One region of the Paenibacillus sp. FSL W7-1279 genome, then DNA from elsewhere that is predicted to be linked to it. Evidence: riboswitches for the same ligand, from Rfam matches in the RefSeq annotation. Region 1 holds a riboswitch; the other holds the start of a gene.
What was found. A riboswitch is a leader RNA that binds a small molecule or an ion and turns the genes downstream of it on or off. The one in region 1 is predicted to bind thiamine pyrophosphate.
Positions count from the first base shown of each region.

Region 1 (7,608 bases):
AAGCTATAAATTGCTCCAACAGATAGGCGTAAGGGCGGTTATCCCAGGGACGGCCTTCCGATTCAGCCTCCAGCCTGGCGTAATAGGGGAGACCCACCTCTCCTACGGCAACCATCTCATCGACATGCTCTGCCATCCAATCCAGCAGCCCTTCGATTTCGTCAGAGGAAGGGAGGGGCTGCTCCGGATGATAACCGAAAGCCGGCCGCACCATCAGTCCGTACTGCCTGGCCAGCTCCAGGTTTCGCTTGCAGGAAGTCAGATGCATGGAGACAGAGATGATGGATTGAACCTCATGATGGCGGATGTCCGCGAGAATCGCTTGTTGATCGGATAACGAATAACTGTCCAGATGAATATGAGTGTCGATCAGGGGGGAATTCGCTTCATTCTGCATGAATGATTTCATGGTTACATCACCTCGCTTGCAAGCTTCCACGAAGCGCTTTGCCCATCATGGATGTATGTATTACGCTGGCCTTCATCGGTCAGCGCTTGTGCTGTTCTTCCCGCATGATGGCGGAAATTTCGGTTTTTAATGCGATGAAGGACGGATCCATCAGGATGTTTTCCCGGCGCGGGCGGGAGAAAGGGACTTCTACCCGTTTCAAGATGGTTCCGGGCCGTGCTGATAGGATATAGATACTGTCCGAGAGGAGCAGCGCCTCCTCGATATGATGGGTAATCATCAGCACCGAACGGCGCGTATCCTCCCAGATATCGAGCAGCCAGCGCTGCATATCGCTGCGCGTTAACGCATCCAATGCACTGAACGGTTCGTCCAGGCACATAACTTCCTGCGGACTCATCAGTGCGCGCAGAAAAGCCGCCCGCTGCTGCATTCCGCCAGAGAGGGTGTGCGGATAGGCCTTTTCGAAGCCGCTGAGTCCGGCGCGTTCCATCCAGCTGCGGGCATGTTCCCTGGCAGCGGCTTTCGAGGTGCCTCTCAGCTCCTCGGGAAGGAGCACATTGTCCTCCACCGTACGCCAAGGGAATAGGGCCGGCTGTTGAGGCATATAGGCGATGCGGCCTTTTTCCCCGGTCACGTCCTGACCGTCCATGAGGACAGAGCCTGCATCCGGAGCTGTTAACCCCCCAATGATATGGAAGAGGGTGCTCTTTCCGCTGCCTGAGGGACCGATTAAGGAGACGAATTCCCCGGGTTGTACTTGAAGCGAAAGGCCATCCAGCACATGCACTTCGCTGCGCCGGTCGCGGAAGGTTTTTCGAAGGGTGCGAACCTCGAGGGCAGGTGCGGTTGAGACCGACGCAGCCGACGGGTCAGCCCCGTCCTGGACCGTCAGGGGTACTTGATGTGTCATATCGACAAATGGCCTCCTATCATATAAGATTCGTTACGTCTATTCACGGAGACTCAACCTTTTCGATTCCAGCGGATGAGCCGCTTCTCCAGCAGAGTGATCAGCAGCACCATCAGCAGGCTGAGCAGGACGATGACCAGGATGGCAACAAACACCCGATCCGTGCGGTAGCCGGATTTTTGCAGCATCATGTAGTAACCGATTCCCCGGTCCGAGCCGATCCATTCCCCGATAACCGCACCCATGACCGAATAGGTGGCCGCAATTCGAATCCCGGAGAAGATGGAGGGAAGGGCATGCGGCAGCTCCAGCTTGCTGAAAATTTGCCAAGAGGTAGCCCCCGCCATCTGCATGTAGTTCATCATGGTTCGGTCAGTACGGGCCAGTCCGTCCAGTGCCGCAACAGCGACGGGGAAGAAGCAGACCAGCGTAATCACGATAACCTTGGGCAGCATGCCGAAGCCGAACCAAATCATGAGAAGCGGGGCTAGGGCGATTGTCGGCACATTCTGGCTAAGAATAAGAAGTGGATAAAGAGCGGTTTTGAGAAAAGGAACCATGTGCAGTGCCAGCGAGATGACTAGGCCGATCGCCGTACCGATCATAAATCCGACCAAGGTTAATTGCAGGGTGGCCGCTGTATGCTGGAAGAGACCGGAAGCTCCGGTAACGGCCTCATGCCCGATGGCCGTCGGCGCAGGCAGAATAAAAGGTTCAATGTCGAATATAGATACTGCGGCCTGCCATACCACCAAAAAGAAGAGGACCGCCACAACGGGCGGCCAAACCGAACTCCACCAGCTTCTCATGGACGGTATTTCTCAGTCAGCTTATCCATGCTGATGCCGCTGGGATGATGAGCGATTTTAACTTGGGATATGATGCTGGGACTTCCCGCATTCACCAGCGCTTCATGCATGCGCTCCACGATCTTGAGCAGCTCGGCGAGCTCACCTTCCATGGTCGTTTCGAGTGCATGAACCTCGTATTTCACGCCTGATTCCTGAATGACCTTAATCGCTTCATCTACATAAGGGATGCTGTCGGCCCCGTTTGGCGTTCTCGGTATCACTTGAATGCTCAAAAGTGTATTCGCCATGTAAACTCATCCTTTCGTGCAAGCTATAATGTATTGGAAGAAAGGCAGCCTTTTGCAAAGGCCGACTTTCTTCTTTTTAAATAAAAATAGCCTTATGGCTGCTCCGGTAAAAAATCATTGGTGAATGCGCGGTCCGCGTCAAGTTCCTTCTCCAGCAGCTTACGCTCAAACATCCAGTCTGCATATCCCGACCATACTTCGGCTTTCTGTTCGCCCCAGCGGGATGCATCATCCTGATAACGGGGGCTCAGCCATTTCTGGCTGGCGAGAACCAGTTCGGCATCGAGGTCAGGAACCGCCTTCGTAAGCAGAGCTGCCGCATCTTCAGGATGTTGAATCGCATAGTCGTATCCTTTTGAAGTCGCCCGCATGAACGCTTTGATAAGCTCGGGGTCTTCCTGGATCAGCTTCTCGTTCGTCACGATCACTGGTGTGTAATAATCAAGCTGCTCGGAGTAGTCCTTCACATAAATCATGTCAAGCGGTTCATTGCGAAGCTCGGCTTCAATCCCCGTCCAAGCATAGAAGATCCAGGCAAAATCAATGTCGCGTTTGACGGCCGTAAAATAATCGGCATCGCCCATATTGACCATATTCACCTTGCTGACATCGGCGCCATCGATCTCCATGATGGATTTCATGACGGCCTCCTCCACAGGCGAGCCCCAGCCGCCATAGGATTTTCCTTCAAAATCGCCTGCCTTCACGATGCCTTTGTCCTTGGGGGCGGCAAAGCCGGACGTATTATGCTGAATGATCGCTGCAATGGAAACGAGCGGCAAGCCTTGGGTTCTGGCCAGCGTTACGCCTTCCTGATAACTGATGCCAAACGGCACGTTTCCGGATGCGACCAGCGTATCCGTTCCGCCTGCTCCCGGCTGGACGATCTGGACATTAAGCCCTTCTTCCTCATAATACCCAAGCTCCTTCGCTGCATACAGGCCGGTGTGATTCGTATTGGCGGACCAATCGAGCATCAGATGCACGTCACGGAGTTTCCCGGAAGTCTGACTGCCTTCACCTTCGGCACCTGTCTTTTTGTTCTGTCCGCTTGTGCCGCATCCGGACGCGACCATCAGCAGGACGCAAGCGAGAAGCAGCGGAATCCATCTTCCCTTCTTCATCGTTTCTTCTCTCCTTTGAGTTCTCTTTCTATTACCTCGCAACTCCACAAAAAAAACGCCCTGATGATATCAGGACGCATGACGGCGTAAGTGTATACCACGGCAAATAAATAGCTGCCGCAAACATGGGCTTCCTACGCTGGCATTACCCAGATCAGGTGTAAGGGTCAGTATCATATCGGATACACTCTCAGCCGGCTATATCCCAGCTCCCCCGGTATTTATGAAGTTTTGATCATTACATCCGCTATTATAGTCCTAACACACCAGACCTGTCTAGTTCGAAGGAGCGCGAACGAGGCAGGTCTTTGCTCAGAACACTTGCCATGGGAAGGATTAATTAATCCTATGAACCTTTCACGGAATAAAGGATTTGAATAAGGCTTCTATATTGAGGTTAGCGCTGGAAGAACTCAATCCATTCCCCTTCGGGACCATGAACGAAGAAATAACGGAAACCATTCGGGAGCGTCACGATCTCCTCGTCCAAGTGAGGAACGTCAAGTCCTTGAACCCGGGCATATTCCTCTTCAATGTTATCCGTGCTGACTGCAAAATGATGAACGGTGCCCTCCGCTGGCAGCGTGTCGCTGTATCCCTGAATAAGCTCGACTTCCGTCTCGTTGCTGCCGTTAAATCCGAGGAACGCCAGCTGGATGACGCCATTCGTATGGGTCAGGCGATCCTTTAGTTCTAGTCCGACTACGGATGTATAGAAGGCGATTGTAGCTTCTAGGTCCCGGACAACAATACCAACATGATCTAATCGTTTCTGTGACATGGTTCAACACCCTTTCCGATCCATATGAGATATGACTGAAATATTATCACATAATCCCTATACGTCAAGTGGGAGTTGTGTTCATGCAGGGCTGATACAGATGATTTTTCTTTCATTTCCTCATCTTTACTTTTGGGTGGGTAAAAAGTATCATGAGAAATAGAAAGATTAATTCAAAAGACCTAACATATGAAAGTGATCCAGCTTACCCTTTGGCCGAGGAGGAATGCTTATGAGTCCAACTCCAGCAGATCATCTGTGGATTCGACTCGCCATGATATATGCATTCATTCAGATCATGATTGCTCTGTGGATGCCTGAGGCTTTATCGCTTCAGCGTGTTCTAGTCATTATTCCTCCTGCAGCCGCCTCCGTTTATTTAATGCGGATTAGTCGGCGTTATGAGGTTCATCTTCGCAGGTTTTGGCTTATTGTGAGTCTCGGATTAATGGGGGATGCAGCGGCACGAATCATTCACGCTTGTTATGTTTGGTTTGAAAAAGAGAGCGCTTTCTCGCCGATCCTAACCCACTTATTCTGGGGACTTGAACTCATTCTGTTCGCAAGTTCTCTCATTTATTTATTCCGGCATGTTCAAGGTTCGTTTCGGGGGCTCCGGTTTATGCTGGATATCGTGATTGTTGGCATAGCCGTCATGACAGTAGGGTGGGAATATTTCATCAAGCCTGAGCTTCAGGGTCTGGCCCATGAGGCAGTATGGGGAAACCTTTGGGTGGACATGCTGTATCCCCTGTGCGCAATGGTACTTATTTTTTTTACGCTGGTGTTGTATTTTAATACCGGACTGTTAGGGAAAAGGGCGGCCATTCTGTTATGTCTAGGCGGAAGCGCATATATTGCCGGAGATGTCCTGTACATCTATCTCGTTGATCTGATGGGTATCGAGGTTCGTTCCTATCTGTATCCACTCTATACGATATCGGTATTATTCATTAGTTTCGCAGGTGGGCAGTCCGCTCCTAATTCCCGTAAACCATCCGTTGGCGAGCGGGAGCCGCGTTCAGTCGGAAACCTGATCGTAAGGTACCTGCTTCCCTACAGCGTGCTTGGCGGGATGTTTGCCCTTATGGCGCAGCGGTTTGGAGGGTGGACTGGACTGTTTACCGGCCTATCCCTGTGCGTGATCCTGATTCTGTTCAGGCAGATTTTAATCCAGTTCGAGAACGATCGCTTGTTTGACCGACTGCATGAGAGTCTGATGCAGAGTGAAGCCCTGGCACATCGTGATGATCTTACGGGGCTGTATAATCGCCGTTATTTTAATGCAAGGCTGGCGAGTTCGCTGAAGGAGGCGGACCTCGCAGCTTCCCGTGTAGGCTTGCTGTATATGGATATGAACCGTTTCAAACGAGTCAATGACCGATACGGCCACCGTGCCGGCGATTTGTTGATACGAAAGGTTGCAGACCGGCTTCAATCTCTTGAATCCAAGGGAGTTTTGGTTTCCCGTTTAGGAGGAGACGAATTCACCGTTATGATCCATCCGGCTGGTGAGGATCAGGAGCTGATCTGGATGGCGGAGGAGATTTGGACGATGCTTAGCGAGCCGTACGAATTGGAAGGGCATGAAGTTCGAACCACGCCGAGTATCGGCATTGCGGTTTATCCGGATCATGCCAGAAATGACCAGGAGCTGATTGGTCGCGCCGATGCCGCGATGTATGCGGCCAAGGAACGGAACGCCCCTTGGCATTTTGATGTGGAGCGGACGATGCTGCTGCAGCTTTTGGATCAAAAGGTTGAGTAGATCAAGCATGACCATAATATTGACAATACGTTGTTAAAAGCAATATAAGTCGATTTTTGTAGAATTTGGCGTAATCATTGCACGAATCTTGCGCATTTCTCTTAAAATAGGTCATAAATTCGATATAAAATCCATAAAATGCAAAGAAATCATATTCAAAATGCCGATAAGAAGCATAGTGAGAGCTAGCTTGCCAAGGAGGACGAACATGATTTGCGACAATTGCAGCACCTTTGAACCGATTGAGGATCAGGGGACCATTCATATGAAGCCTGCAAGTGGAGAGCTTATTCAGTTGCTGGCAGTGAACGGCTACGCGGTACAAGAGAACAATGAGGGTTGTGCTGTAAACTACAAGGTACGCGCGGACCTGATCTCCATGATGAAGTGTCTGCAGCCCCTTCCGCTGAAGATTCGTCAAGAGCTGTCCTTCTGTGTTACCGACGGAGAAGCTCCGCAAATCCGGCATTCGTGGACCCCTATGCAGAAGTTCGAACTGCAGATGGAGCATTACGATATGGTAAGTATCATTTTACATAAGCAGTTTACGAGCTATATGCAGCCCATCGTGGATTCATCCGAGCAGATCGTTGCCTACGAATTTCTCCTTCGTCCGGTAGATGGGGGAGCCAGGTTCCAGCCGTATGAGCTGTTTGAGACAGCCCGTAAAACCGGATTGCATGCATTCCTGGACCGGGCGGCACGAACCAGTGCCATTGAGACCAGTGCCGAGTGGCTTCCCATCGGCGTGAAGCGATTCGTGAACTTCCTGCCATCCTCCATATATGATGCGCAGATGTGTCTAAGCCACACCTTCCATACCATAGACAGGCTCCATCTGGATCCGAGGGACTTCGTATTTGAGGTTGTGGAAACCGAGAAGATTGATGATGTTGAGCATTTGCAATCGATTTTCGAGGTGTATCGCAGTCATGGAATCTCGGTAGCCATGGATGACGTTGGTGCAGGTTATTCCACATTGGAGCAGATGATTAAGCTTAAGCCGGATTATGTAAAGATCGACCGAAGTCTGATCGACCATTGCGATCGTAATCCCGGGCAGCAGGAGCAACTCAAAATGATCACGAACAAGGCTCATGATTTTGGGGCCATGGTGCTGGCTGAAGGCATTGAGAGACGGGAGGAGTTTCATTTTTGCCGAGATATCGGGATCGAGCTCTCGCAGGGGTATTTGTTTGGGAAGCCATCTGAACGGCCTCCGCGTGATCCCCATTCTCAACTCATTTATTCATAGCATACATAATCGGTATTTCTCCCGCCATCGGGATGCGAAGCTTTGCATCTGATTGTCACAACCTTTGGCTGAGTTCAGACGATATAGATGCTTGGCGTGGATGAAAACGAGCCCTTTAAGAAGGAGCAATGATGCCTGAAGGAGCCCGTTTTCTGTAAAAACAAGAGCCCTGGAATGTTCTCCAGGGCTCTTGTTTTTATATAACTCGGTAGTTTTTATTAGACGTATGCCTGTTATCTTGCGGCTTGGACCTCTCCAA
Region 1 covers NZ_CP150215.1:745,814-753,421, forward strand. Annotated here, with positions in the region: gene MKY82_RS03155 (TatD family hydrolase) at 1-409, opposite strand, end outside; gene MKY82_RS03160 (ABC transporter ATP-binding protein) at 489-1,322, opposite strand; gene MKY82_RS03165 (ABC transporter permease) at 1,376-2,131, opposite strand; gene MKY82_RS03170 (MTH1187 family thiamine-binding protein) at 2,128-2,421, opposite strand; gene MKY82_RS03175 (ABC transporter substrate-binding protein) at 2,514-3,545, opposite strand; TPP riboswitch at 3,660-3,771, opposite strand; gene MKY82_RS03180 (VOC family protein) at 3,943-4,326, opposite strand; gene MKY82_RS03185 (GGDEF domain-containing protein) at 4,559-6,094, shown strand; gene MKY82_RS03190 (EAL domain-containing protein) at 6,303-7,349, shown strand; gene MKY82_RS03195 (glycoside hydrolase family 65 protein) at 7,583-7,608, opposite strand, start outside.

Region 2 (7,608 bases), 650 kb from region 1:
AGCACTAAGACCAGCAGTAGCCTAGAAGTAGCCTCAATACCTGCAGTTAGTAACAAGGCCACCTGTTAACGGACACCAGATCCCTTATTTGCCTGATTTGGTCCCAATTCTTAAATCTAACGGACACAGAATCTCTTATTACCGCAATAAGATGCCTATTTGCCATCATATTCTATGAATAGCGTATCTGGTGTCCGTTAGCTCTCGAAAATTACGCTTTTTCAGTTAAATAACGTATCCCCAGTCCGCTTGCCCTCCGAGCAGTCGCACTAGACTAGTAGCTGCATCAAGATCAGTAATAGCACCAAGCCCAGCAGTAGCACCAATACAGCAGTAGCATCAATACCAGCAGTAGCACCAATACCAGAAGTAGCACCAAGATCAGGAGTAGCCTAGAAGTAGCCTTAACGGACACCAGTTCCCTTATTTGCCTGATTCGGTCCCAATTCTTAAATCTAACGGACACAGGATCTCTTATTACCGCAAAAAGGTGCCTATTTACCATCATATTCTAGAAATAGCGTATCTGGTGTCCGTTAGCTCTCAAAAATTACGCCTTTTCAGCTAAATAACGTATCCTCAGTCCGCTTGCCCTCGAGCAGTAGCATCAATACCAGCAGTAGCACCAATACCAGCAGTAGCACCAATACCAGCAGTAGCATCAATACCAGCAGTAGCATCAATACCAGCAGTAGCATCAATACCAGCAGTAGCATCAATCCCAGCAGTAGCATCAATACCAACAGTAGCATCAATACCAGCAGTAGCACCAATCCCAGCAGTAGCACCAATCCCAGTAGCATCAATCCCAGCAGCAGCTACATACTCTGTGTTCACCCAGTTTCTACCTCTAAACCATAGCTACTCTGAGTTACCCGGTCCCTACATCGATCATAATCGACAGCCATCCAAGCATACCCCTGGGGAACCGAACCACCCATGTTCTCCCTGAAATAACGCTTTTGCTTCCCTTCACCTTGTTACGAAATCTTCACCACGATTTCCGCTCCGGCAACATAGGTCATTGCTTTCATGTAATCCGGGTCTTGGGCGCGTCGTTCCATCTCTTCGGGCGTGAGGTCCTCCATTCGCGTCTGAATCCACCATAAGTTGCCGAACGGGTCCCGTACCCGTCCCACCCGGTCGCCGAAGAACAAACTCGTTGGCTCCGTCACCGAGACGGCTCCTGCGGCGAGCGCTTGCTGGTAAGCAGCATCGCAATCCTCAACATATAAGCGGAGGTACGCCGGGCTATCCGGCCATTCCGGCTTCGCGTCAAACATCATGACGACGGCATCCCCGATTCGCACCTCGGCATGGCCGATGACACCATCGTCAACATAGACGCGGGCTAACTCTTCGGCTTGAAAAGCCTGCTCCAGGAATTCAATCAGCGCTGCGGAGTTTCTTGAGATGATCCACGGTGTCACGGAGGTGTAGCCATCCGGAATGGGGTTAACCGCTTTTGATGGGTTCGTCATAAATAAGCTCGCTCCTTTAAACTTCATTTTTTTGAATAACGTTTATGTACTCATTATGTAGGGGAATACATGACAACCCAGCGTCAGTGTTTCTGAAACAAGTGTTGGGTAGCCGGCGTTTTTTATTCGCGAAAGACATCTGCCACCGTACAACATCATGATCCACCGATCACGGAAGATTTCGCACGTGGGGTTCTGTCCGCGAACCGTTAACGTTTGACAGCATCTACAAACCTATGTACAGTATTAGACAAAAGAATAGGAAGTCCACTAGGGGAGCCGTTAGCGGCTGAGACAAGAGCGTATCTTGGACCCTTTGAACCTGATCTAGTTCGTACTAGCGTAGGAAAGTGGAGCCTTCGTATATAAGGTCTTGGTGCGTTTTTGGCGCACTCGGGCTTGTTGACGAAGCCGCTCCAGTTTTCGGGGCGGCTTTTTAGCGTTGCCTGGAAAGTCGTGTCTTATGGACTTCCTGCTCTTCAATATGTTGGAGGAGGGGACAAAAATGAGTTTTACGCAAGAGCTCCGTCAGCAGGCGGGAGGCATTTTTCAAGCAATCTTCGATCATCCCTTTGTAAAAGGCATTGCCGAGGGGAAACTGGCGCGGGAACAACTGATCCACTATGTGAAGCAGGATTTTGAGTATTTGAACGCCTACATGCGAATTTACGGCATCGCCATATCCAAATCGACCAGCCGCGAAGAGATCGCAACCTTTAACGAACAAATCTCATTCATCCTGCATAGCGAGGTGCATCCGCATCAGAATTTTTGCGCAGCCGCCGGGGTGACTTACGAAGAGCTTCAAGGCTATCCGCTGGCTCCGTCCGCGCATCACTATATCCGTCATATGCTGACGGTGGCGCATGAGGGCAGTCTGGGCGAGATTATGGCCGTACTGCTGCCTTGCCCGTGGACCTACCTGGAGATTGGCCGCAAGCTGCTGGATGAAGTGAAGCCGGATGAATCCCATCCGTTCTACGACTGGATTTATTTCTACGGCAACCGGGGGGAAGACGCGACAGCCAAGTTCTGCAGCCGTGTCGATGAATGGGCGGAGCGTGCGACGGCAGCCGAGCGAGAACGGATGAAGGAGCATTTTATGCTGAGCTGCCAGCTGGAGTATATGTTTTGGGATATGGCTTATAAGCAGGAGGAATGGCCGGTGCCGCTGCAGGCTGCGGTGCTGTAAGGAGACCTAACTAGCTCATAAATTCCAATATAGCGAAGAGAGGCTGATTCATATGCATACATGGGAAAATGAAGTTTCGGCGCTTTTAACAAAGGTACGGCAGACGAGCCCCCTCGTTCACAACATGACGAACGTGGTGGTTACGAATTTTACGGCTAACGGCTTGTACGCGCTGGGCGCGTCGCCGGTCATGGCTTACGCGCCGGAGGAAGTGGCAGATATGGCCGCCATCGCAGGCGCGCTCGTATTGAACATCGGCACGCTGAACCGCGAGCTTGTGGATGCGATGATCATAGCTGGACAATCGGCGAACGCACAAGGCGTGCCGGTCCTGCTGGACCCGGTCGGTGCGGGAGCAACCCGTTTTCGGACGGAGTCGGCGCTGCGGATTCTAAGCGAGGTGAAGGTGTCGCTCGTGCGCGGGAATGCGGCTGAAGTCGCTCACCTTGTCGGGGAGGCCCGCGAGATCAAAGGCGTAGACGCTGGCAACAGCACGGGCAGTGATCATGCCGAGCTGGCCGTGCGGGCTGCGCGCGAAGTAGGCACGATCGTGGCCATTACCGGTGAAGAGGACGTGATTACCGATGGAAACGAGGTACGTATCATTACCGGCGGGGATGCTCTCCTCACGAAGGTAACCGGTGCAGGGTGCCTGCTGACCTCGGTGCTGGGTGCCTTTGCCGCAGTGGAAGCAAACCTGCTGCTTGCCGGTACGGCGGGCCTGGCCTTCTACGGGGCCGCGGCGGCGAGAGCTGCAGAGCGAACCGCGGACCAGGGACCTGGAAGCTTCCAGATTGCTTTCCTGGATGAGCTGGCAAAGCTTCATCCGGGCTCGCTGGAGGGCTATGCCGCTGTCCGGGAAGCGGAAGCGTCCGCTGCAGGTGGCGCACGATGAGCAGCAAGTCTCACGTTCCTCGGGCACTGACGATTGCGGGGTCTGACAGCGGCGGCGGTGCCGGCATTCAGGCTGATCTGAAAACCTTCCAGGAGCTCGGCGTATACGGCATGTCAGCGATTACGGCGATCACGGTGCAGAACACATTGGGGGTTCACGGCGTATATCCGCTGCCTCCCGAAGCAGCCGCGGAGCAGATTGAAGCGGTTGGCTCGGACCTCGGAGTCGATGCATTGAAGACAGGCATGCTGTTCAATGCCGAGATCATTCGCCTGGCTGCTGACCGGATCCGGGCATTCGGCTGGGAGAAGGTCGTTGTGGATCCCGTGATGATCGCCAAGGGCGGAGCAGAGCTGCTGCAAAGCGAAGCAGTGCAGGCTTTAAGAGAGGATTTGCTGCCGCTGGCGTTAATTGTCACCCCCAATATACCGGAGGCCGAAGTATTGGCGGGGATGCGTATCCGCACGAAGGAAGATCGGAAGGAAGCGGCGAGACGTATCCAGGATCTGGGGCCCAAGATCGTTGTGATCAAAGGCGGCCATGACGAGGGAATGACCGGCGGCGGTGAAGTTGCGGATCACGAAAGAGACAGGGGATCAGCTATGGCGGCGGGTACGCAGCAGGAAGAGTTGTCTCAGTCCGAAAGTACGTATCGCCAAACAAGAACCGCCAGCCATAACGGGGAGTTTTATGAGGGACGCTCCCCCATGATCAAGAACGATGACAGATTCGGTAATCCCGACAGTCCTTCAGTCATGGACCTCGTATACGATGGTATCGCCTTTACAGAATTATATGGACAACGAATTCATACCGTTCATACGCATGGTACCGGCTGTACTTTCTCTGCCGCGATTACCGCAGGCCTGGCCAAAGGCTTGAGTGCATTCGATGCCATTCAGAACGGGCGCACATTCATCCAGGCGGCCATTGAGGACGGCTTAAACCTGGGACAGGGACACGGCCCAACGAATCATTGGGCGTATCGTCGCCGCCATCAGGAGGTGCTGCGATGACGGGCAGAGTGACACCCGAGATGATGAGGCAGCATCTACGGATGTATCTCGTACTTGGCAGCGTGAATTGCATCGTCGAGCCAAGCCGGGTCGTGCAGGATGCATTGGCCGGCGGCACGACCATGGTCCAGTTCCGCGAGAAGGGACAGGGCGCACTTGTTGGCGAGCCGATGATCCGGCTGGCTCGCCGGATCCAGGATCAGTGCCGCCAAGCGGGCGTACCCTTCATCGTCAATGATGATGTGGAGCTGGCACTGAAGCTGAACGCCGACGGCGTTCACATCGGCCAGGACGATGAATCTGCGGCTTCGGTACGTGAGCGGATCGGCAATCGGATTCTGGGCGTCTCGGCCCATTCTGTTGAGGAAGCCAGGCGCGCCATTCTCCACGGCGCCGATTATCTTGGTATCGGCCCGATCTATCCGACCCGCTCGAAGGATGATGCCAAGGCTGTGCAGGGCCCAGCGATCCTTCGAGAAATGCGCGAAGCTGGCATCCATCTGCCGATTGTAGGAATTGGCGGGATTACCGTGGAGCGCGTGGAGGAAGTGATGGGGGCGGGTGCGGATGGCGTCGCCGTGATATCCGCCGTGACGGGAGCGGAGTCGGCGCGAGAGGCTGTGGAGGCTTTTATAGGAAAGATACGCTGTGCAACCGAACGAATTTTTTAAAATGTAAGAGGATCATGATAAGGATCATGAACAAGAGTGTCGAATTTCTTCGGCACTCTTTTTTTGTTTACGTCAGATTTTATATTACTGTATATGTTCAGCTTATCCCTCAACATGCCATTCTTTGGGTCCATTCTCGCGTTCCATACCAGATCAGATTGCCATAGCGACCCGGATATGATATACGTAGGACAATGTACCTGCTCCACGAATAGTGAGCTCTCCAAATAAGTTGAATAGGAGATCGGAATGAATAATAGGCAAAAAGAGATTTTTCGTAATTTATTAATGGAACCGAACCGGCTGTGGCTCGTTCAGGATCTGGCGGATCAGACCGAGTGCTCGGAGAAGACGATCCGAAACGATCTGAAGGTGATTGAAGAATATATAGTTCAGCACTCCAGTGGCCATCTGGTGAAAAGGCCGGGACTTGGCGTTTATCTGGAGATCGGAGAAGCGGATCAGGCTGATTTATTCCACCGCTTGTATTCCAACGAGCGTACCACCGAGGATGAATCCGACGAGGAAAGGGTGCTGCACCTGGCCTATCGGCTCTTGATGAACGCGAAGCCCGTAACCCTGCAGAACCTGGCTTCGCCGTTTTACGTGAACAAGGCAATTATCCGTCGGGATATGGAAAAGATTGGGGACTGGCTGCGCAGCTTTGATCTGAGCTTAATGACGAAACAGCGTGTAGGTTTCATGATTGAGGGCACGGAGAAGAACAAACGGATGGCGCTGGCGCGGTTGAACCAACTGATCAACCGTCCGGAGTTGACGGGACAGATGATGCGTAATCAGTATGAACCGCATGAGATTGCAACCGTATACAATGAGTTGAAGGCGTTGCAAAAGCAGCATCAGCTCCGCTTTACCGATGAAACCTTTGAAAGCCTGATGCTGCATATTCTGCTCATGGTCAAACGGACCAAGCTGGGACAGCCGATTTCGCTCTCCGAGCAGGACATGGCCTTTTTGGAGAACAAAGCGGAATTTGAATGGGCGATAGACTTTTTGAGGCAGCTGCAAAAGCTGTTCGCTGTACCTTTTTCCAAGGAAGAAACCGCATATCTAACCCTGCACCTGCTTGGAGGGAAGTTCCGATACACGCAGGAGGACGGAGGCGCTGGGCGGAGCGATCTGGCAGACAGCCACCCTCTGCTGCCCCAATTGGTTGAACAACTGATTCGGCGGATGTCGGAGCTGAATATGATCCCTTTTTCCAAGGACCAGGTATTATTGAACGGGTTGAAAGTGCATTTGTACACGACCATGAACCGTCTCCATTACGGTCTGGCTGTGTCCAATCCGATGCTGGCTGAGATCAAAAAGATGTATCCCTATATGTTCGATCGGGTCATCATGGCACTGGAAGAGGTAGGGGGAGCGCTCCATCTGCACTTTCCCGAAGAGGAAGCCGCATATTTGACGCTGCACTTTCAGGCGTCTGTGGAACGGCTTCACCAGAATGAAAGCCACCCTCAGAAGGTCATTATTGTGTGTCATATGGGCGTTGGGATGTCCCAATTGCTTCTCGCGAAGGTGGAACGGAGATTCCCGTCCGTGCATGTGGAGGCAACGATGTCGAGAGCGGAAGTGCAGGATTATCTGGCTGCTCATGAGGTGGATCTTGTCATTACGACCGTTGATCTGCCCGAGCTAAAATCACCACATATCCTCGTCTCCCCTTTGCTCGAGGCCGGTGACGAGCGGAAGCTGGAGCAAGCGATCCGGCGGATCGATGAGCCGGACAGCAGGACGGCTGAGGAATCGGTCTTTTTGAAATATACAACTCCTTTTCTGGTCTTTCCTCGGCAGGAGGTAAAGCGTCCAGAACAGTTAATCGCCAAGTTTGCGCAAATGCTGGAGGACAAAGGGTATGTCGAGACAGGGTATACGGAAAGTGTGCTGGATCGTGAGTATATGTCTGCTACGACGATTGGGGGTGGCATTGCCATCCCTCATGGCAGCTCGGAGCGGGTTAAACAGTCCTGCATCGTTGTTGTGACTTTGAAGCAGTCGATTCCCTGGGGAACCGAAAAGGTAGAGCTTGTGTTCTTGCTTGCGATTAAACATGATGAACTGAAAGAGATGCGGCAGCTATTCAGAGAATTGTCGCTGATCAGTGAGCAGCCGGCTTTGGTCAGTGCGTTGACTAAGGAGACGGATGTGATGCGATTGCTGAGTACGTTGAAAGGGTAACATTCGTATTAGAAACTGTGAAGATGAAGCAGGACGGTATACGTCCTGCTTTTTACATTTTTTTGGGATCCTTACAAAGTAATTGGAATAAGCATCGCAGCATAGGCTCCGCTATGTGGGGATATTTTATTGCGAAATAAACCTGTTTTTC
Region 2 covers NZ_CP150215.1:1,393,271-1,400,878, forward strand. Annotated here, with positions in the region: gene MKY82_RS05960 (hypothetical protein) at 580-837, opposite strand; gene MKY82_RS05965 (VOC family protein) at 981-1,481, opposite strand; TPP riboswitch at 1,744-1,847, shown strand; gene tenA (thiaminase II) at 1,987-2,673, shown strand; gene thiM (hydroxyethylthiazole kinase) at 2,726-3,568, shown strand; gene thiD (bifunctional hydroxymethylpyrimidine kinase/phosphomethylpyrimidine kinase) at 3,565-4,584, shown strand; gene thiE (thiamine phosphate synthase) at 4,581-5,255, shown strand; gene MKY82_RS05990 (BglG family transcription antiterminator) at 5,505-7,457, shown strand.
Region 2: linked by a shared signal. The riboswitch ahead of tenA (thiaminase II) and the one ahead of MKY82_RS03175 (ABC transporter substrate-binding protein) in region 1 are both predicted to bind thiamine pyrophosphate.